Linked DNA regions of Undibacterium parvum. The protein of the gene in region 2 interacts with the protein of the main gene of each other region in a pairwise test. Links are inferred from orthologs where the notes say so. Each region holds a gene or a part of one and is shown on either strand. Other genes may lie near its edges. The genes, in order: lpdA and odhB.

Region 1 (15,000 bases), 4.0 Mb from region 2 along the record:
ACTGAACTTGCATGGCATTTGTCGTCTGGCCTGATGCCGCTAACATTTGCTGCTTATTTTCGAACATGCGCTACGGCGCAATTGCCGCAACCATTGCGCCTTCGGTCACTAATTAAATACGAGGTCTTCCTTTTTCAGGTTCCCAGCCCTGCATTCTCACGCTCAAGTGCCAACGCCAATAAACATAATAAAAAATTAATTTAATCGAATACTCTCATGATTCTTGCACTTAAAATACTTTAGGTATATATTAAAGTCAATAATCTTCAATTTTAAAGATAGTGAGTATTGATTATGAAAACATCTAAATCCCAGCAAGAACAAACCCGGCGCCAGATTATTCGCACTGCAGTCGATCTGATGACCGAGCATGGTTATGACGCAAGCAGCATGAAACAGATCGCGCGGGCAGCAGGAATTGGCGATGCCACGATCTATAAATACTTTCCGACCAAAGAGAAGTTAATGCTCGGTTATTACGAATTGTGTATTGAAATCGTACTGGAGCAAACTTTAGAAACGCCGGGCTTTGATGAGTTTGGCTTGCAGGAGCGTTTGCAACGCCTGGTGGATGCCTTGCTTGAATTGTTATTGGCAGACCGTGAGTTTGTCGCAATTACGCGCAGCGTAGTCGGCAAATCGCCCTTACTGATGATGCGTGACAATATGCCAGGACAGCAAGCCTTAAAAGCGCAAGTAGTGGCGTTTATCGATGCGGCTGAGCTGAGTGGCGAGATCGCGGTGTGTGATTTTAAAAATATGCTGGGCGGCCTGTTTGCCGATTACCTGTTTGCAGTGATAGCGTATTGGCTGAAAGATGAATCAGAAGAATTTTCTGATACCACGCAACTGGTCGATTTAACCTTGGCGATCCTGGTCCTGGCATTGAAAAGTGGTGTCGTGAATAAGCTCTCTGAGCTGGCCGGATTCTTGTTACGCAACCAGTTGTCACGTCTGATGCAAAATGGTTCCGGTATTTTGGATATGTTGAAACTGGCCAAACGTGGCCTCGGAAAATAATCATGAGCAAGGCACCCGCCACCAGTAAATTAAAACGCAGCGCCATTAGCGGTCTGGCGCTGGCGCACGCTGGCATTACGCATATCGGGCATAGGGCACGCCAACTCACGCGTGATGATAGCGACAAGGACGCGGCCAGAGATCAGCACGAAGCTGAACTTGGGCGCATTTTATTTCGCGCACTGAATCAACTCAAAGGCACTGCGCTTAAAGTATCGCAATTGCTAAGTATGGAAGCCGATTTTTTACCTGCCGGCATACGACGCGAATTAGCCAAAGGCTGCTACCAAGTCACGCCACTCAATCGCGCACTAGTTCACAAAGTATTTAGCCGTGAATTTGGTCTCGCACCAGAGCAGATGTTCGCCCAGTTTGAGCCACATTCGTTTGCCGCCGCCAGCCTCGGGCAAGTGCATAGAGCCAGCTTGGCCGATGGTAGCAAAGTCGCGGTTAAAGTGCAGTACCCTGGGATTGCCTCATCAATAGGCAGCGATATCCGCATGCTGCAAGGGCTCTTGCAAACCCTGGCGATGGGTACCGACCTGATGCCACGCAAAGAGCTGATCGATCGCATGATGCATGAGATTGAACACAAGCTGACGGAAGAACTAGATTATGAACATGAGGCAGAACAGTTGCGCTGGTTTGGCGCGCACGTCTCGCTACCAGGCATCGTCATCCCGCAAGCGCTGGGCGAGCAATCGAGCCGCCGCGTGTTAACGATGCAGCATTTGGAAGGCTTGCACCTAGAGCCGTGGTTAGCTACCAATCCAACTCAAACGCAGCGCGACCATTTCGGCCAACTGCTTTACGACTGGTTCTGGCACAGCGTGCGCCAACTTGGTCGCTTACACGCCGATCCACATCCGGGTAACTTTTTGTTTATGCCTGATGGGCAATTAGGCGTACTCGATTTTGGCTGTACCAAAACAATCTCGCAGGATTTTTGCGAAGCCATGGCGCAGGCCTGGACAGCGCTGTTCGATACGCCTTCAGAAGACAACTATGCACAGGTTCGTGCAGCGTATATCGCTATCGGTGTCATTTCGCCAGAATTGAGCTTGGCCGATTTTATTGAAACCTTGATACCAGCAATTACGCCTCTCATCAACTGGCAATTGGAGCCGTTTAGAAGTCAGCATTTTGATTTCAGCAATAAATCCGCTTATCCATCGCCTGAACGCAGTAACAGCAAAACCATGATGAACATCGCCGCAGGTTTTCATGAAGACTTGCCGTATTTTGATCGCGCATTCTTGGGCCTTATGCACATGCTAAAAAAAATAGCTGCGACGGTTGTGACGGGCAACCCATGGACAAAACAAATTTCAAATCAAGAAAAATAAGGAGCACTACTTTGCCGTTCTCCGCGTCTCAGCGGTGAGGGGTTTTGACTTTCTTCATAGTCGGCTGAACAGTAACGTTGATTGTGAAAATCTCTCCTTCATTCAAATACAAGGAAAAAAATGAACTCACAAGTGAGCGCCACGGAAGTACCTGTCTCTAGCGAAATTGCGCGTAGTTTGAGCGGGGCAGATTTTCATGATTGTTACCAGTTTCCGATAAATACGAACACGCCATCGGCGCTGGAACTGTATTTAATGATCATTAGAAAAACCCCCGCATGGGTCAACCGTTTAATGTCCATACGCAATCGCGTCGTTACTTTGTTTGGACTTAAAAATCTAGGGCTTTTGAATGAGTTTAAAGAAAAGCCAGTCAGCGCCTACCGAGTCGGCGACCGCATTGGTATCTTCTCTTTACAATATTTATCAGAGAACGAAATCATCTTGGGTGATTCAGACAAACATCTGAACGTCAAGATATCGGTTTTCAAACAGAGTAAGGGCGAGCAGCATTGCGTCGCCCTGACTACCGTGGTGCACACTCACAATGTACTAGGCCGCGTGTATATGTTTTTTGTTGCACCGGCGCATAAAATTATTGCGCCAGCGGTGCTAACGAAAGGATTATTGTCAGCTTGAAGCTTACCGAAAGCGAGAGCAGAACCGAAAGTCGCTCAGGCAAATTTAAGGCTTAGGCAAATCGACTTTTGTAGGGTGCGCCCTACGCAGCTTAGCTTATCTGTGTAAGTCACAAATTAAATGACATCAAAGAAAATCCTATGCGAAAGCAAAATTGCTGGTACTTAAGTGCAGCATTGCTGTGCTTGTTCATGATAGGCATGCAAATCTTCGTGGGCAGCCCGCAATTGAATGCCCCGATTCAACAGAGCTCCCTGCCTCCTGGCATTCGTGCGATTGCCGAAGTCGCCTGGCGTTCTGTGACCACAGCCTACGGATTGATGATTGTAGCGCTAGCCTATCTATTCATGAATCCGAACAACCGCGCACTCGCCAAGTACATCATTGCCCAACTCCTTGCCTTGTCTATCTTGTTTCTAACTTACAGTATCTCGCGATTTGGCAATGTCACAAGCATGTATCTATGGCCTGTTTTCCTAGTCATAGCATTGACTGTTGGCATGGGCTTGCGTACACGACAAAGCAGTGTTCTATCGCGTTAAAAGCTTTACCAAACTGGTTTAGCAACACATTAAACTCAGTAAGCCGTCGGCCGATAGCGCCAAGTGCGAGATCAGCGCGCTAGTGGCGGTCGGGCGTGCCCCTTACGGTGCGGCGTTAAGCCCAGATGGCAAGCAACTGTACTCAGGCAATCTGGCCGACAATACCGTCTCAGTGATCGATGTCGCCAGCCTCAAAGTAGTCGCCACCATCGCCGGCTTCAAGCAACCGCGTCAAGCCATCGTGTTCACCCGCGACGGCAAGCTAGCCTATGTACTCAACGAAGACCTGAGCATCTCCAAGGTCGACCGCAGCAACCAGCAAATCGTGCAGCAGCTCGCCGCAAAATCCTAACATGGCATAGGCCCAAGGCACATATCCCATGCGGTTCACAGGCCGGCATGCTTGGAGAAGCGCATGGAATATGCGCAGTGGGCTAGTCGGTTTTGAGATCGCTTACGGCATGATAGTTGGAGCGCGCTACGTCTTGCGCTTTGAGTTGGAACCTGGACCAGATCAACGCAAGGCCTGACCCTGGCAGCCTTGACCCTGGCAGCCTCATGCATGTATCTGACCCGGAAAGATATCCGGACCAGGGACATTGTTTTTTACAGAGGTGTTAAGGCTGGCTCAATCAGTAGCCTCGATCAGGCAGCCTTGTCTTCAGGCTTGGATTCACTGACGATGCGCTCATGTTCTGCTGCCCAGGCAGCATCAATGGCATCGACTTTGACAAAAGCCGGACGGCTGCAAACACGTTCAATATAATTCATGACGACAGGTGACTCAGGCACCAGCTTGAAGATGGTACCCACGCGCAAGGCATTGCCCCAGAGTACATCTGCTGCAGTGAATTGCTCACCCAGTAAATATGGTCCCTTTTCCAGTTGCGCCTTGATGATGCCCAGCATGGTGTCAAAATCACCGTAAGGGCACATCGAAGGCATCACTGGCGGATGTTGCGCAAACTTGTCTACCAGTGCAGGCTCATAGCATGCCGCATAGTAGGCCATCCAGCGCAGATAAGGACCGCGCAACTGGCTATCCAGTGCAGGTGTCAGTCCTGCCTGCGGGAACAGGTCAGCCAGATACAAGAATACCGCTACTTGCTCGGTAATGAGCTGGCCACGATGCTCAATTGCAGGTACTTTACCCATGGGGTTGATGGACAGATATTCGCTTTGCCTTTGTTCGCCAGTTTTCATGTTCAAGACATGCAATTGATAAGGTGCGCTCAATTCTTCCAGCATAATCAAAGCTCCTGTAGCGCGTGTTTGTGGAGCGTAGAACAGGGTGATGTTGTCTGTATTTTTCATGGTAAGACCTTTCTTTTTCATTGCGGTGGCGGGATTGCCGGGCCGTTGATGTAAGAATATGCTTTCATACCTGACATCTTTTGTCAGGATTGGTTAATATTTGCTACTATTTTAAGATTTGTACAAAAATAAGGCTTTGCCCATGTATGCGTGCCAGTCGTCTGATTAACATCCTTGCCATCCTGCAGGCGCGCGGTTTTGCTACTGCGCCTGAGTTGGCAGAAGAATGTGCTGTCAATTTGCGTACCATTTATCGCGATATCGACGCCATGAGCGAAGCGGGCATTCCTATTTATAGCGAGCGCGGGTCTGGTGGTGGTTATCGTTTGCTGGATGGCTACCGCACGCAGTTGAATGGCTTGTCCGCCAAGGAGGCAGAAACCTTGTTCATGAGCGGCCTGGCAGGTGCGGCAAGCGACATGGGGCTGGGATCTGTCATGATGGCGGCGCAAAACAAATTGCTGTCTGCCATGCCAGCTTCCCTGCGTGAAGGTGCACTGGAAATGCGTTCCCGCTTTCACCTTGATGCACCCAGCTGGTTTTCCCAGTCGGAACAGCCGCAATACCTGCCTCTGGTGGCTGATGCCGTATGGGAACATAAGCGGATACAGATACGCTACCAGAGCTGGAAAGGCATACGGGAGCGCACGGTGGAGCCTTTGGGCATGGTCATGAAAGCTGGTTCCTGGTATCTGGTCGCTCAAGTCGATGAGCTTCCGCGCACCTACAGAATTTCGCGCATACAGGAAATTTCTGTACTGGATGAGCGTTTCCAGAGGCCAGGCCCATTTGACCTGGCAGCCTACTGGCGCAAATCGACAGAAAAACTGGAGCGCGACATGCACAGCAATATGGCAACACTGCGCCTCTCACCTATTGGTGTGAAATGGCGGGAGCACTTTTTGTCACCGTATGCGTTTTCAGAAATGCAGTTGTCCACTGAAACTGATGCAGAAGGCTGGTGCATAGCCACCATGCCTGTCGGATCTCTGATGATGGCTTGTGCCGATATCTTACGCTTTGGGAACGAAGCAGAAGTGCTGGAGCCGCCAGAGCTGCGCCAAAAAGTCATGGAAGCCATCACCAGTATGAAATCTATCTATAAGACGTAAGTCTTCCGCGTGGCGTCAAAACAAGTAAAGTATTGGTAAATGCTTGCAAGTACTGGGCAGGTCTTGCGTTGACGCATTCTATTCTAATGCAACTCAGTAAGGCGTAATGGGCTTCATCTATTACGCCGTATAAAATCTCAAACAGGCAGCGCCACTGCGCATATTCCATGCGCTTCTTCAAGCACATAGGCGGGCGAGCCGCATGGGATATGCGCGTTGGCGGCATGCGGTTTTGGATTGCTGTGGCCTGGTCGTGTTTGAGATGCAGGGTGCTGTGTGCTGGACTCAGGTCTTGCATCACCCAGTTCATTTGTTTAACCGTTACACACTTTGACTAGTTCGAGATCGATTACGGTGTTTTTTCTCCTCATCCCCACGATTGACGCCAGCTGCCGCCAAACCAATTAGACGGCGAAACGTTGGGCATTCCATGTGGCTAGTCGCTTTGCAAACGGCGGCGTGTTGTAGTCCATCACGCATTGCGGTTAATTTTTGGATGGTGCGATCGAGTTCCCTGGCTTTGTCTAACAAGAGTTGTCGATCAATTTGCGGGGTGCCTTCTGCGCCTAGCATCGGAGAAATTTCAGCCAAGGAAAAACCGGCTGCACGCCCTAAGGCGATGAGCGCCAATCGTTCCAAGATGTTGTTGCCAAAAAGTCGCCGCAGCCCGTGTCGGCCGACCGAACAAATAAGCCCTTTTTCTTCATAAAAACGCAGTGTGGAGGCGGGTAAGCCCGAGCGTTGCGCCACTTCAGCAATATCCATTTAAATAGTCCTTGACCTCAAGTTAACTTGAACTCGTAGGATAGCAGCCTATTTCAATCAAAGAGACTGCCGGAGAGAAAAATGAACGATTTATTGAATGTGGTGTTGATTGGCATTGGAGCGACAGCGGTGATGGATTTATGGAGCCTCATGCGCCAAGCACTGCTCCGCATCCCAATGCCAAACTATGGTTTGCTCGGCCGATGGATTGCGCATATGCCCCGTGGCCGTTTTCGCCATAACAGCATAAAAGATTCCGCAGCTGTACGCGGCGAAGCTATTTTAGGATGGCTGACCCATTATCTGGTGGGCATCACATTCGCTGCCATGCTCGTTGCGATTTGGGGAATGGCTTGGATTGGGCTGCCGACGATTGCCCCCGCCCTGGCCGTCGGCGTAGGAAGCGTGACTGCGCCCTTCTTTTTAATGCAACCGGGGATGGGCGCAGGTATTGCGGCCTCACGCACGCCTCATCCTGCGTCGGCGCGCTTACAGAGTTTGATCACGCACATCGTTTTTGGCTGCGGACTCTATATCGCTGCTCGAATCATAGTGCTGATAGCCTGAATATGAAGCTCAAACCAAATCATCGCCATTTTTCATTGACTACCAAGCCCTCAGGAAAATTCAATGTATATCCCCGCTCGTTTCTCCCCTATCCTATTTAACGCGGTAAGGCGCAATTGCAGGGAGCAATTGGCTTCATCTATTGAACTGTTTGGAATCGCATAAGCATGCCTGCCACTGCGCATATTCCATGCGCTTCTTCAAGCACATCGGCCTGCAGCCCGCATGGAATATGCGCAGTGGGCTTGCCTGTTTTGAGATTGCTTACAATGGGATAGATGGAGCACGCTACGTCTTACCGAGTTACAAGCTTGAATTCAATTGCGTTGCTAACTCTTTTAGTTTTTTGAAGGTAAAACCATGAGGTCAGAGACTGGCTCTAGAACGATTTCAGGGAAGCGTTCTGCGATGGCCTCGGTCATCTGGCGCTCAGCTTCAGGATCTACAGATTCGAGAGCGAATGCCTGTTTCCTGGCGTCTGCACTCGGCCACTGTGCATAGCTGTACCACAAACCATCGGGACCGCGGTGCAGACGAGAGCCAAGCGAGCCACGCTCAGAAAGCAGCAACTCTGAAACGCGTGTCCATGCCCTCACAAATGATACTTCGGCGTCTTCGTGCAGACGCCACCGATACAAAACGGCAAACCCTGGACCTTTTGAACTCATGCGCGCACTCTCTTGGATAGTCATCGAATTTTTTCGCAGCGTGCAGTTTACCATCGAGTTTGCTGCGCATTGCTCATGCTGCTCGTCGAGTGCTCCTTGCTTCACAACGCTGTTGCAACGCAAGACCTGACCTTGGCAGCTCGTTTAATGGTATCCAAAATGCAATAAATATTTCCAAAGCCAGTCCACTACCGGGTTTCAAAAATTTTTTATTAAAGTATCATGCGTAGCCCGTCACGGTGGCGCACATTTCTAGTTAGTCCGTTCTCATATTTTGGAGTTCTAATGCTATCCATCATCGAAATCACAATATCTACCTTTGTTACGAACTCAATGCTTCGCGGACTCGCAGAACGAGCAAAGAACGGTAGATCAAGAATGTTTATTGCAAAAATCAGCGAATGTGACGTTGGTTTTCTTTGCTACGACAACTGGAGCGATCAGTCGTTAGGATTCATTTACGAATTATTTGTACTTCCGGAGTACCGAGGACGAGGCATCGGTAGCAAATTGCTTTCATACTCTGAGGAACTTGCGAAGAGCCTTCACTGCGAATCGATTAGGCTAGAGCCCCGCCCTTTTGATCGCACGATAGATTCAAGCTGGCTTATTTCGTGGTACATCGGGAAAGGATATATGTCAATGCCAAATGACCCAGCAAAGATGGAGAAATTACTTGTTACTAAAGAGGCCTAACCATTTAATCAACCTGACAGCTCAAAGCTACGCTTTGGGTTCCTTCCATGCCTCGGGCATTCCGGCTGCAAGTTATTTCCAACGTTAGGCCTCTCGAAGCTTTATTCACAACACTCGCACAAGAAAGAGATAGTCATGTTTGGTTTTTTTAAAAAAAAGAGGACACCTCTCGATGCTGTGTTCGATACTTTAGATAAACAGAGTGTCAAGGCAATAGGAAGCGTTGCGACGGTTCTGGATATGCAACTACTCCTTTGTCGAAATCGGCCAAACTATACGGCTGAGCTTCAAAGCAAATTTGTGCGAGGCTATCTATTCGGCTTCTTTGACGCAGCTCTACAAAGACTTGGCTCTCCGTGTAAATCTGAGGAAGATGCAATTCTTAGAATCATTGCAGGTCACTCAATCGTTTTTCACGATCAAAACATTGATACCATTCAATACGTGAAAGATAGTGTCAACCTACAAGATGATCCGACATACAAGGCCGCTCATCAGAAGGGAGTTGATGAACTATTTCGGTGTTTCGGAACTGAAGAGAGAAAGCCTGTGGGTCTGATTAAATATTTCATGGAGCTTGAGTGAAAAGCCAAATCGACTGCATAGCAGGTGGGTCTACTACCTCCGCGCACCAACGCGGTAAGGCGTAATCGTAGGGCAATGGAATGGACTCCTCCCCCTACGGCATCAACTGTGCCAAACTGATGAGTCATAAAACTAGTCAGTTCACAGAGGAGAAGTCCAAATGAATATTAGTCGAATTGGTATCGATCTGGCAAAACAAGTTTTTCAATTGCATGGCGTTGATCGATTTGAGAAAGTGGTGATGCGCAAGCAGTTACGTCGTGCGCAAATGCATGAATTTTTCAAAGAATTACCACCTTGTTTAATCGGTATGGAGGCATGTGGTTCCTCGCACTATTGGGCAAGAGAATTAAGCAAGTACGGTCATCAGATCAAGCTTATCGCCGCACAATTCGTCAAGCCCTACGTAAAGAGTGGCAAGAACGATGCCAATGATGCCGAGGCAATTTGTGAGGCAGTTAGTCGTCCGTCAATGCGATTTGTTGCGGTCAAAAATACTGACCAGCAAGTGACTCAAGCAGAACATCGAATTCGCAGTCGCCTAATTCGAGCAAGAACTGCGTTAAGCAATGAAATACGCGGATTGCTTGGTGAGTTTGGTATCGTTATTGGCTTGGGCATTTCTCAGGTTCGTCAAGCCTTACCCATACTGCTGGAACAAACTGATGGACAACTTAATGAGCGCTTCCGCCAATTATTAAGTGAATTGGCAGAAGAATTGAGGCAAGTTGATGACAAAATTAAAGCACATGATCGACGTATTGAAGCGACAGTCAAATCCGATGAGCGAATTCAAAGACTCATGGAAATAGAAGGTGTTGGCCCAATCACCGCCAGCGCTTTGGTTGCGGCAGTAGGCGACGCTACACAATTTACCAATGGCAGAGACATGGCAGCCTGGTTAGGTCTGGTTCCGCGCCAACATTCAAGTGGTGGCAAAGAACGTTTAGGTCACATTAGTAAGCGTGGCGAAACCTATCTCAGAACCTTGCTCATTCATGGTGCACGAGCGGCATTAAATGCCTGCACCAATAAACAAGACCGACGAAGTCGATGGGCACAAGGATTGATGGCAAGGCGAAATCGAAACATTGCGACAGTTGCCTTGGCCAATAAAAACGCCCGCATTGCCTGGGCGGTATTAAGTCGAAAAGAAACCTATAGAAGTGCGGGAATTTAGTGCGAAACGTTGAGACAAAATTGAAGTAGTGACGAGTAACAACCAGCAGTAATTGCGATTTTTGAAGTGATGGCAAACAGGTTAAACCGGCGCTTGAATCACCAGCCTATTGAATAGGCCCTCTATCTTGAAAAAGATAAGGTCGCTAGGGCGTTCTGGAGCAAGCGCGCAGATTCCATTATGGCTCGGGTGCGACGGCACCCAAATAGAAGCCGGATATACGCGAGCAGTTACACCTATTGTCTAAACAAAAAACTTGCAAGATTGGAGGAGTCCATATACGCAATGGGCTTCATCTATTGAGCCATATGAAATCTCATATGCATCCCTGCCACGGCGCATATTCCATGCGCTTCTTCAAGCACATAGGCCTGTAGCCCGCATGGAATATGCGTGTTGGCGGCATGCTGTTTTTGGTTTGCTGTGGCTTGGTCTTGTTTGTATTTCTGTCGTTGTTGTGCGATTGCTGGCCGGTGGTAGACCGGCGGCTACTCCCTTTTCTTGCTTCGCCAAGAAACGGAAGCAAAAGAAGGCGACGCAAAGTCGCTGCCCTGCGGGTACCCGCCTGTGCAGGTCAAAAAATGGGAAATGAAGCAAACTCGCCTGCGGCTCAGACAGCTTCATTTCTAATCCATTTTCTGCCATGCACAAGCGGCAGCGCCACATGCGAACGGCGAAAGTCAACACATCCGTGGTGCGGCGGCCGTCTCTTTGCACAAGCAATGCGCAAGCACATCGCGCTACGGCAATTCGGTGCTGCTGTTGACTTGACTTTTGACTCGGCTTTTGATTTGGGTTTTGACTTGGGTTTTGACCTGGCTTTGGACTTGGCTTTTGACCTGGGGTTTGACTCTGCTTTTGACTCGAATTCGCATGTGGCGCTGCCAATTGTGCGGGGCGGAAAATGGATCAGAAGTGAAGCTGTTTGAGCGTAGCGAGTTTGCTTCATTTCCCATTTTACGACCTGCATAATTGGGTATCCCGCAGGGACAGCGACTTTGCGGCGCCTTTTTTGGCATACCTTTTTTGGCGAAGCAAAAAAGGTATGTAGTTGCCGGTCTACCACCGGCCTGCAATCGCACAACAACGACAGAAGAACAGCAAGCCAGCGCGCATATCCCATGCGCCTCACAGCCCAACATGCTTGAAGAAGCGTATGGAATATGGGCAGTGGCGTTACCTGTTTTGAGATTCAATACGGCGTAATAGATGAGTCATCACGCTTTACCGAGTTGACTTCATATATTAGGCGTAACGTCTCAGTGGCGAATTCGCGCCTTGACCAGGATGTTAGCCAACGGGGCCTGCCCACGCATTGACTTCTCCGGTAGTGACAACGGTGAACGCTTGGCCGAATGAGTAGCCACGCAGGAATTTCTTTTTGAATGGAAGGTAGAGCGCTACAACCAGCCCCCGCTTATGCTCGAAAAGTACTTTGATTGCTTCCGTGGATGGCTGGCCTTGCGGCGTGACCGTGACATTTTCGGCGACACCAATAGCGACCAAATCTCCTTCCCTTACTTGAGCGCGAAGCCCCTCGTGCAGGAGAGGCAAAACCTCTGTGGACTTTGACCTGCCGTTTGGATCGGGTGAAGCGGCAACAAGCCCAACTTTTCCGCTCGCATCGAGCACTGCACCATGCGGAAGAAAATTGCCTCGCTCTTTGAGGCATTTTTCTGAAAATTCAAACAACGGATTGGCAACGACGGCGATGTCATCTTTTAGTTCTGCATATAATTCATCAGTGGACATGATTTGAGTTGCCTACTTGTTTTAATTTTCATTTTACAATACTAACCGAATATGTTAAAAAAGACAATTTTCTTGAATGCATTGAAACCCGCGTGGATATTGACTAAATTTTGTTGTACTGATTATTTAGCCTGTCGAACCAAGCCGGCAAATACATCACGTCAGATAAACCCCGATTATTAGACAATTTTCAAAACAGGCGACGCCACTGCGCATATTCCATGCGCTTCTCCAAGCACACTGCCCTGCAGCCCGCATGGAATATGCGTGTTGGGCTAGGCACTATTTCTATTTGTGTTGAATAAAAAAGCCCGCTGGCAATTGCTTGCACGCGGGCTTTTTAGGCTTTGGCAGCTTAGATCTAAAGTTTAGATTCAAGCTACCAAACGCTGATTTACTTCTTACGCATAGGCGGTAAATCGGTGCAGACGCCTTTGTAGACTTCTGCTGCCATGCCTATCGATTCACCCAGAGTTGGATGCGGATGGATGGTTTTGCCGATATCGACCGCGTCTGCGCCCATCTCGATTGCCAGCGCGATCTCACCTATCATGTCGCCGGCGTGGGTGCCGACCATGGCGCCGCCGACGATGCGTTTGGTTTCCGCATCGAACAGCAATTTGGTGAAGCCTTCGTCACGGCCGTTTGCCACTGCGCGGCCTGAGGCTGCCCATGGGAAATGCCCTTTTTCTAGCTTAATGCCCTTGGCTTTGGCTTCGTCTTCGGTGATCCCTACCCATGCCACTTCAGGATCGGTGTAAGCCACCGATGGGATGACCTTGGCGTCGAAAAAGGCTTTCTCGCCAAACGCTGCTTCGGCTGCGACATGCGCTTCATGTACGGCCTTGTGCGCCAGCATAGGTTGGCCGACCAAGTCACCGATGGCGAAGATATGCGGCACGTTGGTACGCATCTGCTTATCGACGTTGATGAACCCGCGATCCGTCACTGCCACGCCAGCCTGGTCGGCGGCGATCTTCTTGCCGTTAGGGCTGCGGCCTACCGCAACCAATACCAGATCGTACAGCTGTGGAGCTGGTGCTGCAGCGCCCGCTTCTGCCGCTTCAAACGTCACCTTGATGCCTTCAGGCAGCGCTTCTACGGCTACGGTTTTGGTCTTCAACATGATATTGTCGAAGCGTTTTTCGTTGAACTTTTGCCAGACCTTGACCATGTCGCGGTCTGCGCCTTGCATCAGGCCGTCCATCATCTCAACCACGTCGATGCGCGCACCTAAGGTCGAATACACGGTCGCCATTTCCAGGCCGATGATGCCGCCGCCTATGACCAGCATGCGTTTAGGGATCTGACGCAATTCCAGCGCACCGGTGCTATCGACGATACGCGGATCAACTGGTACAAATGGCAGGTTCACCACCGCAGAGCCGGCAGCGATAATCGCCTGCTTGAACTGTATGGTTTTTTGCGTGCCATCGGCCGCAGTAACGGTGATGTGGTGCGGGCTGACGAACTGGCCGACACCCTGTACCACATTGACCTTACGCGCCTTGGCCATGCCGGACAAGCCTGTGGTCATTTTTTTGATGACGCCTTCTTTGTAGCCGCGCAAAGCATCAATATCGATTGCCGGTGCGGCAAACGTCACGCCATGCTTGGCCATAGAAGCGGTTTCATCGATCACGGCAGCCACGTGCAGCAAAGCTTTGGACGGAATACAACCGACATTGAGACAGACGCCGCCGAGTGTCGAATATTTCTCGACCAGCACGGTATTCATGCCCAGATCCGCCGAGCGGAAAGCCGCCGAATAGCCGCCCGGACCTGCGCCCAACACCATCATGTCGCATTCAACATCGACTTGACCGGCATAGCTGGAAGCGGCTGGTGCAGCCGTAAGCACTGCTGCCGGTGCTGCTACTGCAGTTGGTGTTACTGCGGCTGTAGCGGGGGCTGGAGCTGGGGCTGCTGCAGCGGGTGCCGCTACTGGCGCAGCATCGGCGCTTGCCGTCACTACTGCCAGCAAAGAACCTTCGGCGATCTTGTCACCAATCTTAACCTTCAGTTCGGTGATGACACCGGCGTGGCTGGAAGGGATCTCCATGCTGGCCTTGTCTGACTCTACCGTCACCAGTGATTGATCGACCTTGACGGTGTCGCCCACTTTGACCAGTAATTCTATGACTTCAACTTCTTTAAAATCGCCGATGTCCGGTACTTTAATTTCTATCGTGCTCATTATTAGTCTCCGCTTACAGTAAGGTTTTACGCAGATCGGACAAGACATCGCCCAGATACGCAGAGAACTTGGCCGCCATCGCGCCGTCTATCACGCGGTGATCGTAGGACAGCGACATAGGCAGAATCAGGCGCGGCACGAATTGCTTGCCATCCCAAACTGGCTTCATGGAAGACTTGGAGAGACCCAGAATCGCCACTTCAGGCGCATTGATGATAGGCGTAAATGCCGTACCGCCGATGCCGCCGAGCGAAGAAATCGTGAAAGTCGCGCCCTGCATGTCAGCAGGCTTGAGCTTGCCGTCTCTTGCCTGCGCCGACAACTCGCCCATCTCTAGCGCGATTTGCGACAGGGTTTTCTGGTCAGCGTTTTTAATCACCGGCACCATCAAGCCATTTGGCGTATCGGCGGCAAAGCCGATGTTGTAGTAAGACTTCAGGATCAGGTTTTCACCGGTGGCGTCTAGCGAAGCATTGAAGGCCTTGAATTTCTTCAGTGCCGCAACGCTAGCCTTGATCACAAAGGCCAGCATGGTCAACTTAACGCCAGACTTGACCAAAGCATCATTGGACGATTTACGGAATTCTTCCAGACCTGTGATATCGGCTTCGTCAAAA
Region 2 (15,018 bases):
TCTTTCTTTAGCCACTTGTGTGGCGCGTTGATGCTCTAACGCCAGTTGCCTTGCAATCTCGCTAGCCTCTTGGTCAGCCTGACGGCGTAGCCTCGCCTCTTCAGTGGCGCTGGCCTCGGCCTGCAATCGTGCCCTCGCATCCGTGTCCGCGTATTGCTCAAATTCGACGCGCTTTAAAGCGCTCGCATGTAATTCTCGTTCTGCCTGTATGCGCGATTCGGTGACACTGCGGATTTTTTCTTCCGCGTCACGTCGCGCTTGTGCAGCGGCGGCGGCGACAGTTTCAGCCTGCTCTCTCTTACTGGCGGCCAACAATAAATCCTCATCGGCACGAATACGTAACTGTATCGCCTCACGGGCTCTACGCTCTGAGTCACCACGTGCTTGCGCAATCGCCTCATATTCTCGCTCTACGGCAACACGCGCCAAGGCATCCTCGCGCGCTCTCACCTCAACTGGGGCGCGATTAATTTCACACTCTAGTGCCAAGGCTTCGGCTTGCTCTCTTTCACGATTAAGCTGCTGCGCCTCACTACGCGCTTTGGCCAGCATCTCGGAAGTTTCACGCGCGTCCTTGTCTCTGCGCTCACTATTGCGCGCCAATTCTGCGATGCGCGCATCAACCCGCGCCCGTTCACGTGCCTCGTGTCTGGCCGACAGCGATGCCGCAGCGCGCTCTGCCGCCCACTGCTGAGCAACTTGCGTCTCCTGCACCAGACTTACTGCCGCCGCTTTCGCCTTACCGGCACCCTCACTCTCAACACGCAACTTCTCAAGCACCAGATTTTTGTTTTTTTGTTCAAACAACAAGCGTTGATCCGCCTGCTCTGTCGCTTTGCTTTCCAGTCTTATGCGTTCATTAAATTCTGAAGTTTCTCTAGTTTCCGCCGCTATCCGCGCCTCGCTCACCGCGCCAGACTGACGTTCCGCTTCAAGACGAGTACGACTACTGAGTATCGCTGCTTGCTCCAACTCCAGATTTTTTTGCGCCAGATTAGCCGCATCAACTTCTGTTTGAGCACGTTCCTGCGCCAGGCTTCTGGCACGCGCTTCCGCTTGCAGTCGGTTTTCTGAGGCCACGGTGGCTCGCGCCTCAGCCTCGACTCGCGCGATGGCCTCGCGGATTCCTTTCACATCAATCCGGGAATGTGTTTCTAAATGCGGGTCCGAGAATGAAGCATCGTCGTCCGCATCGAGACGACCATCCATGGAATAGGCTCCCATAGACAATCTATTTAACAATGTTTGGTTTGCATCCATTTCCTACCCCCGATTGATGGCGACTCTAGCGAACAGTACAAATATCTGGCTAGACTCTCATAAACTAAATTATCGATGATAGGCAAACAAAGCATCTTTGGATAAGAAGAGGAAAACGGCCTTATATCTTTGCTATGAAGTGTAAAAAGCCGCGTACAGCAAGACAATCGCAAGATTTCGTGCTAACAAAGCGCCTGCCCAGCACATAAAGTGCCCAGCAACGCAAGGGCTTTGCACCATTTTCACAGTGGGCAACGTAAAATACGGCACGCATCTTTCATTTGTATTTAATTTGCATTTAATCACGTTTTTTGGAGAATTATCTTGTCAGAGCCTGTTATCGAAATCAGACATCCCCTCATGCAGCACAAGCTCACGCTAATGCGTAGCAAAGAGACGACTACCGACAATTTCCGCCGCCTGTTGCGGGAAATCAGCCAGATGCTGGCGTATGAAGTGACACGCGATTTACCTTTAGAAAACATACAGATAGAAACGCCGGTAGCGACTATTGACGCGCCGGCGATTAGCGGGAAAAAACTCTGCGTGATTTCTATTTTACGGGCCGGCAATGGGATACTCGATGGCATGCTCGATCTGCTGCCAAACGCGCGCGTTGGACATATCGGGCTATACCGTGATCCCGAAACTTTAGAACCAGTTGAGTATTATTTTAAAGTACCGGAAGATATCGCTGATCGCCTGGTCATCGTGGTCGACCCTATGCTCGCTACCGGCAACTCTGCTGCTGCTGCAATATCTCGCCTCAAATTACGCGGTGCGGTCAGCATAAAATTTGTTTGTCTACTGGCCGCGCCCGAAGGTATCAAGGTCATGCAAGCGGCTCATCCCGATGTCTCTATCCTGACGGCATCGATAGACCAATGCCTGAACGAGCATGGCTATATTGTCCCAGGCCTGGGCGATGCGGGCGACCGTCTATTTGGTACCAAATAAATTTTTACGTACTTTTAACATGAATAAACCAGAGCTGTTGCAAATGAAATCGAAGTTACCAGAAGTTGGGACTACCGTTTTTTCAGTGATGTCAGCGCTGGCGGCAGAGACCGGCGCCGTCAATTTAGGTCAGGGCTTCCCTGATTTTAATTGCGATCCGCTACTCATCGATGCCGTCACGCTGGCGATGCAAGAGGGCCATAATCAATACCCGCCTATGGCTGGTGTGCCCGCATTACGCAGCGCCATCTCGACCAAAATACAACAGCTCTACGGCCATCTTTACGATGCCGATCATGAGATCACCGTCACCGCCGGTGCGACCCAGGCGATCATGAGCATTTTGCTGGCCTGCGTCCATCCTGGCGATGAAGTGATTGTGATTGAACCGGCTTACGACAGTTATGTTCCGGCGATCAAACTGGCAGGTGGTGTGCCGGTGTTTGTCTCGATGCAGTTAGGAGCGAACGGCTACAGCATAGACTGGGATCAACTGGCCGCGGCAATCAGCCCCAAGACCCGGCTATTGCTGCTCAACTCGCCGCATAATCCCACTGGTTTTGTGTTGCAGGAAAGTGATATTGCGGCGCTCACTCGCATCGTTCAACATACCCAACTGCTGATCGCCTCAGACGAGGTGTATGAACATATGGTGTTTGATGGGCAGCGCCATGAATCGCTGGCACGCTATCCGGAGTTGGCGGCACGCTCCTACATCATTTCCAGCTTTGGTAAGACTTACCATGTCACAGGATGGAAAGTTGGCTTTGTGGCGGCACCGCGCGCACTGATGACAGAATTTCGTAAAGTTCATCAATTCAATGTCTTTACCGTCAATACGCCCATGCAATTGGGACTGGCACGCTACATGGCTGCGCCTCAGCCTTACCTGGAATTGGCAGATTTTTATCAAAAAAAACGTGATAAGTTTCGTGCCGGTTTAGAAAATTCGCGCTTTAAACTACTGCCGACTCATGGCACGTATTTTCAATGCGTCGATTATTCGGCAATCTCGCAAAAATCAGAAAGTGAGTTCGCACAGTGGCTCACGCGCGAGATCGGTGTGGCGGCGATTCCTGTTTCTGCTTTCTATCATCAAGGCCATGAAAGCGGCATAGTCAGATTTTGCTTTGCGAAACAAGATGCCACTTTAGAAAACGCATTGCAACGCTTACAGGCGATTTAAGTAAGATACTCAGAGGGGGTATTATGAGCATGCGCACAGCGGATATGCGCGAATACCCTCATTTTTAGGCATACTCCCTTAGGACTTACGCAAAACCGCCCCAGCGTCGTGGTCTCCGTCTTGCCATACTAAAGTACTGTCTTCGACGGTACGCCTAGCTGGAACAATTTTGCGTAAGTCCTATCCCTAATAATAAGGATTTACAGGGTATTTATTGAGCTACAGGGGTATTTTTTATTTGCAAATCAGCATCAATTTGATCGATATGCTCTTTGCGTTGAAATGCCTTGGCTTCTACCGAGATACGTTGAAGTACTGCAAACAGTTTGCGACGCAGTAACTTGCTATCATTAATGCAGGAAGTGACAAAAAACTTATCATAGCAATCATTTTCCGCTTGCAAGTACCAGAGGCGCAATTGCTCTTGCCCAATCTCAGACTCATTGAGCGCAAGCTCAGCCTGCACTCCGGTTTGTATGCTGGTGGTGGCAAAGCGCACATCCAATTCGGCTATTTTCTTTTGCAAGACGGCAAGCTCAATTTTATCCTCTTGCGCCTGCAGACTCTGGCAAATAAATCCTGTGCTTAGCGCTAGCAACACCAGTACCGTGTTCACGCCATGCCATTGGTAAGTCTTGTTCATTCGTATCCTTGGGTTTTATGCTTTACTGCAGCGCTAGTCCAACATTATAGGTTTAGTTCGGTTCTATGCTTAGCCGCGAGCTAGACAATACCCGCACTTAGGTCGCGTTGATCGGCATCCATGTATTCACGTGACTGCATTTCTATGATCCGTGACACGGTGCGATGAAATTCATTCGACAAAGTACCTGCGGTATATAGTTCTTCAGGAGTCACTTCGGCTGACATGATTAATTTTACTTTATTATCATAAAATACATCAATCAACCACGTGAAACGGCGCGCCTCAGAAGACATCGCTGCCGACATGGCTGGTATAGAAGACAGTATGACCGTATGAAAACGACTGGCGATTTCGAGGTAGTCGTTTTGCGAACGTGGACCGCCGCATAGAGTGGCGAAATCAAACCAAATCACACTACCGGCACGACGCAAAGCTTTCAGTTCGCGCCCTTCAATATTCACATGCCCGTCTTCATCACTGGTTTCTGCGATACGCACAAAGGCCTCACGTAGGCTTTGATCGGTGGCAGCGCACAGCGGCGTCAGATAAGCCTGCACCTGTTCCAAAGCACGCTTACGATAGTCATTGCCCGAATCGACATTGATCACATCTAATTTTGTCTTGAGCAAGGCAATTGTTGGCAGCATCCGGTCTCTATGCAAACCATCCGGATACAGGGTATCGGGCTGATAATTCGAAGTCATGACAAACGACACACCATTTTCGAATAGAGCATTCAACAAATTATATAAAAGCATGGCATCTGCCACGTCAGAAACATGAAATTCATCAAAACAGATCAAACGGTATTTCTTGGCGATGCGGCGCGCCACTTCATCGAGAGGATCAGCCACGCCTTTTAATTCATCCAACTGACGATGCACCGCCCGCATAAATTCGTGAAAGTGCAGCCTGCCCTTGCGCACCACAGGCACCACAGAATAAAAACTATCCATCAAGAAGGATTTGCCGCGCCCGACCCCACCCCACATGTACACGCCGCGCGGCACATCCGGCCGCGTGATGATACGAGTGAATTTATTCGAGCGTTTGGATTTATACAGTACCCACTCATCGTAGGCTTGCTGAAGACGCGCCACTGCAAACTGTTGCGCCGCATCGGCTTGAAAGCCGCGCGTGGTCAATGCATCATGGTAAAACTCGGTGACATTCATGTGCACTAAGAAAAAAGGATAACAAGTTAAACAAAAGCCGCTGATGATTTCTCACCAGCGGCACAGAACCGAAAATTTCTAATTTTTTAGAAATTCAAAGAACGCTTATCGACCGCCAAGGCAGCTTCTTTAGTCGCTTCCGACAAGGAAGGATGCGCATGACAGATGCGTGCGATATCTTCGGCAGAAGCGCGGAACTCCATCGCAACCACCGCTTCAGAGATCAGTTCGGAAGCCATAGGGCCAACGATATGCACACCCAAAATCTCATCGGTAGTAGCGTCAGCCAAAAACTTTACCATGCCCGATGTGTCACCCAAAGCACGGGCGCGACCATTGGCCATAAATGGGAAAGTACCCGCTTTATAGGCTACGCCATCGGCCTTCAGTTGTTGCTCAGTACGACCAACCCAGGCAATTTCAGGTGAAGTGTAAATCACCCAAGGGATAGTATTGAAGTTAACATGACCGTGCTGACCGGCGATACGCTCAGCCACTGCAACGCCCTCTTCTTCTGCCTTATGCGCCAACATAGGGCCACGAACCACGTCACCCACCGCCCACACATTGGTCAAATTAGTTTTGCAATCAGCATCCACCGCGATAAAGCCACGCTCATCAAGTTGCAAGCCCACCGCTTCGGCATTGAGGCCGTTGGTGTTAGGCGTGCGGCCAATGGAGATAATGAGTTTATCAAATACGGCTTTTTGTGCAGCGCCTTTGTCATCGGTATAGTTGACAGTAACGTCTTTTTTACCTTTGACGATGTCGCCGATTTTAACGCCCAAATTAATCGACAAGCCTTGTTTGACGAAAAGTTTGTTCGCTTCTTTGGCGATCTGCTCATCGACTGCACCGAGGAAAGTCGGCAAAGCTTCCAGTACGGTGACTTCCGCACCGCAGCGACGCCATACGCTACCCATCTCCAGACCGATGACACCGGCCCCAATCACACCCAAGCGCTTAGGCACGGCAGCGATAGTCAGTGCGCCATCATTGGAGAGTATTAAGTCTTCATCAAACTCAGCACCTGGCAAAGGACGCGCATTTGATCCAGTCGCAATCACGATATGTTTGCCAGAGATATTTTCTTCGGCCTTACCCGCTACTTTGATGCTGTAAAGACCGTCGACAGCCTGCACAAAGGAAGCGAGACCATGGAAAAAAGTGACTTTATTCTTTTTAAACAGGTAGACGATACCGTCATTATTCTGTTTAACGATGGTGTTTTTACGCGCCAGCATCTGGGCGACATCGAGCTCCAGCCCCTTGACCTTGATACCGTGGTCAGCAAAGGCGTGACCAGCATGCTCAAAGTGTTCGGATGATTGCAGCAATGCCTTAGACGGTATGCAACCGACGTTAGTACAGGTGCCACCCAATGCCGGGCCACCTTTATCATTACTCCAGGCGTCCACGCAAGCGACTGAAAAGCCTAATTGCGCTGCGCGAATAGCAGCAATATAGCCGCCTGGACCGCCGCCGATCACGACGACATCAAATTGTTTACTCATGGATATTCCCAACTTAATCTGGTTTTAATACATCTCTTACCGACAGCACCTGTTACTTATTTTTAGTCTTCTTCTGGAACAAAAATCCAAGCAAGAATATAGGCAACTAAGCCAAACCCAAAATAGAAACTGAAAGTGACGAACAACAAACGCCAGACCCAAGATTCCAGGCCCGTCAATTTACCGAGCCCGCCACAAATCCCGCCCAGCCACTGATCATTTTTCGATCGGCGGAAACGATTCAACTGATTCAGCGAATTGTCTCCATCAACAAAATTTGGAGCGGCCGACGATGGAGCATCCTGCAAGAGTTTGGTCTTGGCTTGCGCGAATTCTGCATCAGTCAGGGCGCCTGACTGATGCAATTCATGCAGACGTTTGATTTCGTCAGCGAGATTCATAGTGTATGGATTTTATAAATCTAACAAAAGACGGGCTGGATCTTCCAGCGCTTCCTTCATCGCTACCAGACCCAAGACAGCTTCGCGACCATCAATGATACGGTGATCGTAAGACATCGCCAGATAGTTCATAGGACGCACCACGATTTGGCCATTCTCAACAACCGCGCGGTCTTTGGTTGCATGCACACCCAAGATCGCTGACTGAGGAGGATTGATAATTGGCGTCGACAACATAGAACCGAAAGTACCACCATTGGAAATGGAGAAAGTACCTCCGGTCAAATCATCTAAAGTCAATTTACCATCTTTTGCCTTGGCACCGAATTCACCGATTTTCTTCTCGATATCGGCGATCGACATTTGATCCGCATTACGCAGAATAGGCACTACCAAACCACGTGGTGAACCGACCGCGATACCAATGTCAAAATAACCGTGGTAGACAATATCATTACCATCAACAGAAGCATTGATCACTGGATATTTCTTAAGTGCAGCTACCGCAGCTTTCACAAAGAAGGACATAAAGCCAAGCTTAACGCCATGCTCTTTTTCAAATTTATCTTTGTACTTGTTACGCAAATCGATTACTGGCTGCATATTGACTTCATTGAAGGTCGTCAAAATCGCGTTAGTCGATTGTGATTGCACCAGGCGCTCTGCAATACGTGCACGCAGACGGCTCATAGGCACGCGCTCTTCTGGACGATCACCCAATTTTGGTGCTGCAGGCGCCGCAACTTGTTGCAGAGCTGGCTTAGCAGCAACCACTGCCACCGGCGCTACTACAGGCACTGCAGCTTTAGCAGAAACAGCGGCTAAAGCGTCGCCCTTAGTAACACGACCATCTTTGCCCGAACCATCAACAGCGCTCGCTGCCAGATTATTTTCAGCCAAAATTTTAGCGGCCGCTGGCATTGCAACACCAGCAGAAGATTTTGCACCGGTATCAACGGCGGCAGCTGCAGTTGCTGCAGGCACTGCCGAGACTTGAATCGGGCTCACTTTTGCAGACGCATCGGTATCCAACATTGCGATCACTTCACCCGCGACGACCAAACTGCCATCGCCCTTGATGATTTGGGTAATCACGCCATCTACCGGCGCTGGCAATTCCATAACGACTTTATCAGTCTCTACATCGACCAGATTTTCATCGCGAGTCACAGCCTCGCCAATTTTTTTATGCCAGGTCAGCAAGGTCGCTTCTGCGACGGATTCAGATAACTGGGGTACTTTTACTTCGATAATTGCCATGTTTTTTCTCCGTTTCGGATTCTATTGGGCGCAGCAGCTTCTACCGCGCCGCATGTCTTTACTTGGTCAGGATATAACCCTTGAGCTTGGAAAAAGCGGTATCCAGTAATGCTTTTTGCTGCGCATAGTGCTTGTCGTAATAACCGACAGCAGGAGACGCACTTGCTGGACGACCTGCATAGGCAAGCTTCTGTCCATCTTCCAAACTTTCAAAGATGTTGTGCTGAATCTGGAACCAAGGTCCCTGATTTTGCGGTTCATCTTGAGTCCAGACCAATTCCGACAACTCAGGGAATTTCTTCAATTCAGCCGCAAAACTCTTATGTGGGAACGGATACAGCTGTTCAACACGAATGATCGCGACATCTGTCAAACCACGCTCTTTACGCGCATTCACCAGATCAAAATAAACCTTACCTGAACAGGCGATAACGCGCTTAACCTTCTTGGCATCGATTTTCTCGTCGACTTCACCGATCACGGTATGAAAACTACCTTTGGCCAATTCCGACAAAGCAGAGCCTGCATCTTTATTCCTGAGCAGAGACTTCGGTGTCATGATTACCAGAGGCTTACGGAACATCCGTATCATCTGACGACGCAATAGATGGAAAATCTGCGCAGCGGTAGTCGGCTGAACAACTTGCATATTATTGTCAGCACACAATTGCAGGAAGCGCTCAGGGCGGGCTGAGGAATGCTCAGGACCTTGGCCTTCATAACCGTGCGGCAACATCATGACCAACCCAGATGCACGGCCCCACTTCACTTCGCCAGAGCTAATGAATTGATCGATGACGACCTGTGCACCATTGGCGAAATCGCCGAATTGCGCTTCCCAGATCGTCAAAGTATTTGGTTCTGCTGTGGAATAACCGTATTCAAACGCCAGTACTGCCTCTTCCGATAAAACAGAGTCAATCACTGTAAATGGTGCTTGCTTCTCTGAAATATTTTGCAGAGGAATATAAGTACCGGCATCCCAACGCTCGCGTTTCTGATCATGTAACACAGCATGACGATGTACGAAAGTACCGCGTCCAGCATCTTGCCCAGTCAAACGGATAGCGTAGCCAGAAGAAACCAGAGACGCATAGGCCAGATGTTCGCCCATACCCCAATCAAGATTCATCTCGCCGCGTCCCATAGTTGCGCGGTCACCCAAGACTTTTTCGACCAGGCTATGCGGTTTAAAACCTTCTGGCACCACTGTAATACGCTGGGCCAGACGCTTTAACTCTGTCATTGGCACAGCAGTATCAGCAGCATCGGTCCACTTACGATTCAGGAAAGGAATCCAGTCAACCGCATATTTATTTTTAAAGTTCGAAATAACTGGGTCGCGGGTATGTTTACCTGCATCCATTGCATCACGGAAGGCTTTCACCATCTGATCGCCAGAATCCGCTGCAATTGTGCCCTGAGCCGACAATCTGTCAGCGTACAGTTTGCGAGTACCTGGATGTTGACCAATTTTCTTGTACATCAAAGGCTGAGTCAAAGCAGGTGTATCTTGCTCGTTATGCCCCAACTTACGATAACAGATGATATCAACCACCACGTCTTTTTTGAATTCCATGCGGTAATCCAAGGCGATTTGCGTCGCCAGAACTACAGCCTCAGGATCATCACCATTGACATGCAATACTGGTGCTTCAATCATCTTAACGACGTCGGAGCAATACAGAGTGGAACGTGAATCGCGCGGATCAGATGTGGTGAAACCGATTTGATTATTGATCACGATATGCATAGTACCGCCAGTACCGTAACCACGCGTCTGCGCCAGATTCAAGGTTTCCATGACCACACCCTGACCTGCAAAAGCAGCGTCACCATGTACCAGAATAGGCAAGACTTGCGAACCGTCTTTATCACCACGACGCTCCATACGCGCCTTGACAGAACCCTCAACGACAGGATTCACGATTTCAAGATGCGATGGATTAAATGCCAGTGACAAATGTACTGGACCGCCTGGAGTAGATACGTCAGAGGAAAAACCCTGGTGATATTTAACGTCACCGGAAGGTAAATCGTCGCCATGCTTGCCTTCAAATTCAGCAAACAGATCCTGCGGCATTTTGCCTAGTGTATTAACCAACACATTCAGACGGCCGCGATGCGCCATACCGATAACGATTTCCTCTACACCGCGCTCACCCGCGCGTTGTATGGTTTCGTCCATGGAAGCGATAAAACTTTCGCTGCCCTCAAGAGAGAAACGCTTTTGTCCCACGTAGCGGGTATGCAGATAACGTTCCAGTCCTTCCGCAGCTGTCAGACGATCAAGTATATGTTTTTTCTTGTCGGCAGTAAAACTTGGAGTCGAGCGTATCGATTCCAATTTCTCTTGCAACCAGCGTTTTTCCGTAGGATCGCTGATGTACATGAATTCAGCACCGATAGAACGGCAATAGGTATCGCGCAAGGAGTTCAATAAATCGCGCAGTGAGCACGTCTCAGCACCAAAATAGGTATTACTGATATTGAACTGTATATCCATATCTGAATCGGTAAAGCCATAGAAACTCGGCTCCAACTCAGGGATACTCGGACGCTCCTGGCGTTGCAAAGGATCCAGGTTTGCCCATTGGCTGCCCAAAAAACGATACGCAGCAATCAATTGCTGAGCGGCCACGCGTTTGCGTCCCATATCAGCATCAGTTGTAGCGAGCACGGTCCGTATCGGGCCTTGCTTTGCACGTTCGGCGAAAGAAGCAATCACAGGAGCATGCGCAACGTCTGGACGGGCGGAACCGTCAACAGCCGGGACATGTTGCATTGCATCGAAATAGGCGCGCCAATTATCAGGCACAGACCCAGGATTATTCAGATACGCCTCATATAGTTCTTCTACGTACGGCGCATTGCCGCCGAACAGATACGAGTTAGCGTTTAATTGTTGCATCATCTTGCTCACCTTTCTTCGCGTTTTGCGAGATTAGCGGGTTAATCTAACCTTCCGCGACACGGCCTGACCGGTTAGCGGATTGCACATCAAGTTGTGGGGAAGGGCTGATTTGAAAATCATTGCAGTTTTGCTTCACTTGTTATTTTTCAGAAAAATGACCAATTGAAGCAAAAATGAAAATACATCCAAAAATTTCACTTTCGAGCCGAAGCATAGCATCTTTATTCAATAAAAAAAAGGCGAGTCACGAAGACTCGCCTTTTTTGCACACTTTTCTAAAAACGCTTAGCGCTTCTCTATCGGTTGCACGTCGCGTGTTTGAGAACCCACAAACAACTGACGTGGACGGCCGATTTTTTGCTCAGGATCAGAAATCATTTCCTTCCACTGAGCGATCCAACCTACGGTACGCGCCAGAGCGAAGATTCCGGTAAACAAGGAAGTTGGAATACCCAGCGCGCGCTGTACGATGCCCGAATAGAAGTCAACGTTTGGGTAAAGTTTGCGAGAAACGAAGTATTCGTCTTCCAGTGCAATTTTCTCCAACGCCATCGCCAATTTAAACAAAGGATCGTCTTGTAAACCGAGCTCCTGCAAGACTTCGTAGCAAGTTTCACGCATCAATTTTGCGCGAGGATCGTAGTTTTTATACACACGATGACCAAAACCCATCAACTTCACGCCAGAATTTTTATCTTTAACCTGTCTGATGAATTCCGGGATGTGATCGACACTGCCGATCTCTTCCAACATACTCAAGGCAGCCTCATTTGCACCACCATGCGCAGGACCCCACAGGCAAGCGATACCCGCAGCGATACAAGCAAAAGGATTGGCACCTGAGGAACCAGCCAGACGAACAGTCGAGGTCGATGCATTTTGCTCGTGATCAGCATGCAAGATCAAAATACGATCAAGAGCGCGCACCAAAACCTCATTGGTTTTATACGGAGCACACGGTGTCGAGAACATCATATGCATAAAGTTAGCACTATACGACAAGTCGTTGCGAGGATAAACAAAAGGCTGACCGATAGAATATTTGTACGCCATCGCCACTAATGTAGGCATTTTCGCGATCAAGCGGATTGCAGAAACTTCGCGGTGGTGCGGATCGTTAATATCCAGAGAATCATGATAAAACGACGCCAGGGCACCAACAGTACCAACCAATACCGACATAGGATGCGCATCACGACGGAAGCCGCGGAAGAAAAATTGCATTTGCTCATGGACCATGGTGTGATTGGTCACTGTTGCAACAAATTTTTCTTTTTCTACTGCATTTGGCAATTCACCATTGAGTAACAAATAGCAAGTTTCCAGGAAGTCGCCGCCATTTACAGCCAACTGTTCGATAGGGTAACCGCGATACAACAATTCGCCCTTATCACCGTCGATGTAGGTAATCGAGGAATTACATGCTGCCGTCGACATAAAACCTGGATCATAGGTAAACATGCCAGTGGTCGCATACAACTTGCGGATATCGATGACATCAGGACCAACTGTCCCTTTGTAAATTGGCATTTCCAATGATGGTGAACCATCGGAAAAAGATAAGGTTGCTTTTATTTCAGAGTTGGTCATGGCTCTTCCTTCGATGTAGAGGTGAGTCGTTAATTAAAAAAACACAAAAAAATTATTGAGCTTAGGCTTGTTGCAATCGAACTAAAAGTGCGCGGACATGAGGAAAATCAACTTCTGCCTCCGGCTGTTTTTTTGCCATCAACAAGTCCATCAAGGTGTTATCTGACAACTCCATCAATCGACTAAAGGCATCGACCTCATCATCAGACATAGCTTCCTCGTGAGCATCTAAGAAGCGCGTCAAAATCAAGTCATTTTCGAGCAAACCACGGCGCGCACGCCAACGCAGTCGAGCACGCTTGGCTGGGTCACTCTGATGGGATTGCATAACATTTTCCGACATAGACGCAGGCATAGATACAGACATAAGCACTTTCAATCAATACTTCTTATTTCAGGCAATTCTCGGCGCAATCAAAAATCACGCTCAGGCGCGAGCTTAAAAACCGCTTGAAATAAGGGCGGCATCCACAGGAAGCCGCTCTTTTTACCACTGAAAAAATCTAAAGATCAGGCTTAGACTGCACGTCTAACCATCAACTCTTTAATCTTGCCAATAGCGCGCGTTGGATTCAAGCCTTTAGGGCAAACGTCCACGCAATTCATAATCGTATGGCAACGGAACAAACGATAAGGATCTTCCAGATTATCCAAGCGCTCACCAGTAGCCTGATCACGTGAATCAGCAATAAAGCGATATGCCTGCAATAATCCAGCAGGACCTACGAATTTATCCGGATTCCACCAGAATGAAGGACAGGAGGTCGAACAACATGCACATAAGATGCATTCATACAGACCATCTAACTCCTCGCGTTCAGTCGGCGACTGCAGACGTTCTTTTTCCGGAGGAATAGTGTCATTCATCAAGTAAGGCTTGATCGAATTGTATTGCTTGAAAAACTGAGTCATGTCGACGATCAGATCGCGTATGACTGGCAAACCTGGCAAGGGGCGCAAAATGATAGGCTCGGTAAGCTCATTCAAGTTGGTAGTGCAAGCCAGGCCATTTTTGCCGTTAATATTCATCGCATCGGAACCGCAAACACCTTCACGGCATGAGCGACGCAGGGCTAGAGAATCATCCACATCTGCCTTGATGCGTTGCAGCGCATCCAGCAACATCTTGTCAGTATCTTGCAATTCAACTGTCAGATCTTGCATGTAAGGCTTAGCATCCTTGTCTGGATCGTAGCGATAGATTTGAAATTTTAATGTGCGTGCCATTGTGTATCTCTTTAAAAAGTACGAGCTTTAGGCTTGAAGGTTTCAACTGTCAGCGGCTTGGTAACGACCGGCTTATAATCTAGGCGATTTCCTTCTGAATACCAAAGCGTGTGTTTCATCCAGTTTTCATCATCACGTTTTTCGTAATCGCGATGAGCGTGCGCACCACGAGACTCTTTACGTGCATTCGCCGATGTGATGGTGGCTTTTGCGGTTTCTATCAGATTATCCAACTCCAAGGCTTCAACACGGGCAGTATTAAAGACTTTAGATTTATCTTTAAAGGAAACATGCTTACGACGCTCATCAAGCACCATGATTTCTTTGTAGCCAGCCTGCAATAAATCATCGGTACGGAACACACCACAGTATTTTTGCATGGTGCTACGAATGTCATTCGCAACATCTTGAACGCGCTCAGAACCTGTACTAGTTTCCAACTTAGCCAAACGTGACAATGCCAGATCAGCCGCATCTGCTGGAAGATCTTTATTGCTGCGCTCTTTAAGCTTACTTGCAACCACGTGGTTACCAGCGGCGCGACCAAACACCAACAGATCGAGCAAGGAATTAGTACCTAAACGATTCGCACCGTGCACGGATACGCAGGCGCACTCACCAATCGCATACAGGCCATTAACGACTTCACTCGCGCCATTTTTAGGAGCGACGACTTGACCATGAATATTCGTAGGGATACCACCCATCTGATAGTGGATAGTTGGCACTACAGGAATTGGTTCTTTAGTCGCGTCGACATTGGCGAACTTATGACCAATTTCCAAAATAGAAGGCAAACGCTTTTGAATTGTATCCGCACCAATATGACGAAGATCGAGCATCACATGGTCTTTGTTCGGACCACAACCGCGACCTTCTTTGATTTCT

The links.
Region 1: the proteins of odhB (region 2) and lpdA interact in binary tests that used the Escherichia coli proteins (3 or more experiments, as listed by UniProt). The link is inferred for Undibacterium parvum from one-to-one orthologs.

What each region holds. Positions count from the first base shown.
Region 1 is NZ_CP034464.1:220,266-235,265, forward strand. The notes cover bases 11,983-14,839. They hold lpdA (dihydrolipoyl dehydrogenase), read right to left. Parts: upstream 14,384-14,839; coding sequence 12,581-14,383; downstream 11,983-12,580. Other genes in these bases: EJN92_RS01030 (hypothetical protein), read right to left, coding at 11,983-12,186; aceF (dihydrolipoyllysine-residue acetyltransferase), read right to left, coding at 14,397-14,839. Also shown: EJN92_RS00955 (sigma-70 family RNA polymerase sigma factor), read left to right, coding at 1-34; EJN92_RS00960 (TetR/AcrR family transcriptional regulator), read left to right, coding at 295-1,020; EJN92_RS00965 (ABC1 kinase family protein), read left to right, coding at 1,023-2,366; EJN92_RS00970 (DUF2867 domain-containing protein), read left to right, coding at 2,487-3,005; EJN92_RS00975 (hypothetical protein), read left to right, coding at 3,146-3,547; EJN92_RS00980 (YncE family protein), read left to right, coding at 3,630-3,899; EJN92_RS21370 (hypothetical protein), read left to right, coding at 3,928-4,077; EJN92_RS00985 (glutathione S-transferase family protein), read right to left, coding at 4,193-4,861; EJN92_RS00990 (helix-turn-helix transcriptional regulator), read left to right, coding at 5,008-5,973; EJN92_RS00995 (helix-turn-helix domain-containing protein), read right to left, coding at 6,295-6,738; EJN92_RS01000 (DUF2938 domain-containing protein), read left to right, coding at 6,820-7,305; EJN92_RS01005 (antibiotic biosynthesis monooxygenase family protein), read right to left, coding at 7,644-7,973; EJN92_RS01010 (GNAT family N-acetyltransferase), read left to right, coding at 8,259-8,669; EJN92_RS01015 (hypothetical protein), read left to right, coding at 8,805-9,254; EJN92_RS01020 (IS110 family RNA-guided transposase), read left to right, coding at 9,415-10,434; EJN92_RS01025 (hypothetical protein), read left to right, coding at 11,157-11,363; and 2 more genes. UniProt on the Escherichia coli protein: Lipoamide dehydrogenase is a component of the glycine cleavage system as well as of the alpha-ketoacid dehydrogenase complexes.
Region 2 is NZ_CP034464.1:4,236,950-4,251,967, reverse strand. The notes cover bases 6,276-9,150. They hold odhB (2-oxoglutarate dehydrogenase complex dihydrolipoyllysine-residue succinyltransferase), read right to left. Parts: upstream 8,400-9,150; coding sequence 7,152-8,399; downstream 6,276-7,151. Other genes in these bases: EJN92_RS18540 (2-oxoglutarate dehydrogenase E1 component), read right to left, coding at 8,458-9,150; EJN92_RS18550 (PspC domain-containing protein), read right to left, coding at 6,801-7,139; lpdA (dihydrolipoyl dehydrogenase), read right to left, coding at 6,276-6,738. Outside these bases: EJN92_RS18580 (hypothetical protein), read right to left, coding at 1-1,224; upp (uracil phosphoribosyltransferase), read left to right, coding at 1,621-2,217; EJN92_RS18570 (pyridoxal phosphate-dependent aminotransferase), read left to right, coding at 2,237-3,403; EJN92_RS18565 (hypothetical protein), read right to left, coding at 3,615-4,046; cell division protein ZapE, read right to left, coding at 4,127-5,224; more of lpdA, read right to left, coding at 5,311-6,275; more of EJN92_RS18540, read right to left, coding at 9,151-11,313; gltA (citrate synthase), read right to left, coding at 11,599-12,903; EJN92_RS18530 (FAD assembly factor SdhE), read right to left, coding at 12,965-13,270; EJN92_RS18525 (succinate dehydrogenase iron-sulfur subunit), read right to left, coding at 13,420-14,130; sdhA (succinate dehydrogenase flavoprotein subunit), read right to left, coding at 14,142-15,018. UniProt on the Escherichia coli protein: E2 component of the 2-oxoglutarate dehydrogenase (OGDH) complex which catalyzes the second step in the conversion of 2-oxoglutarate to succinyl-CoA and CO(2).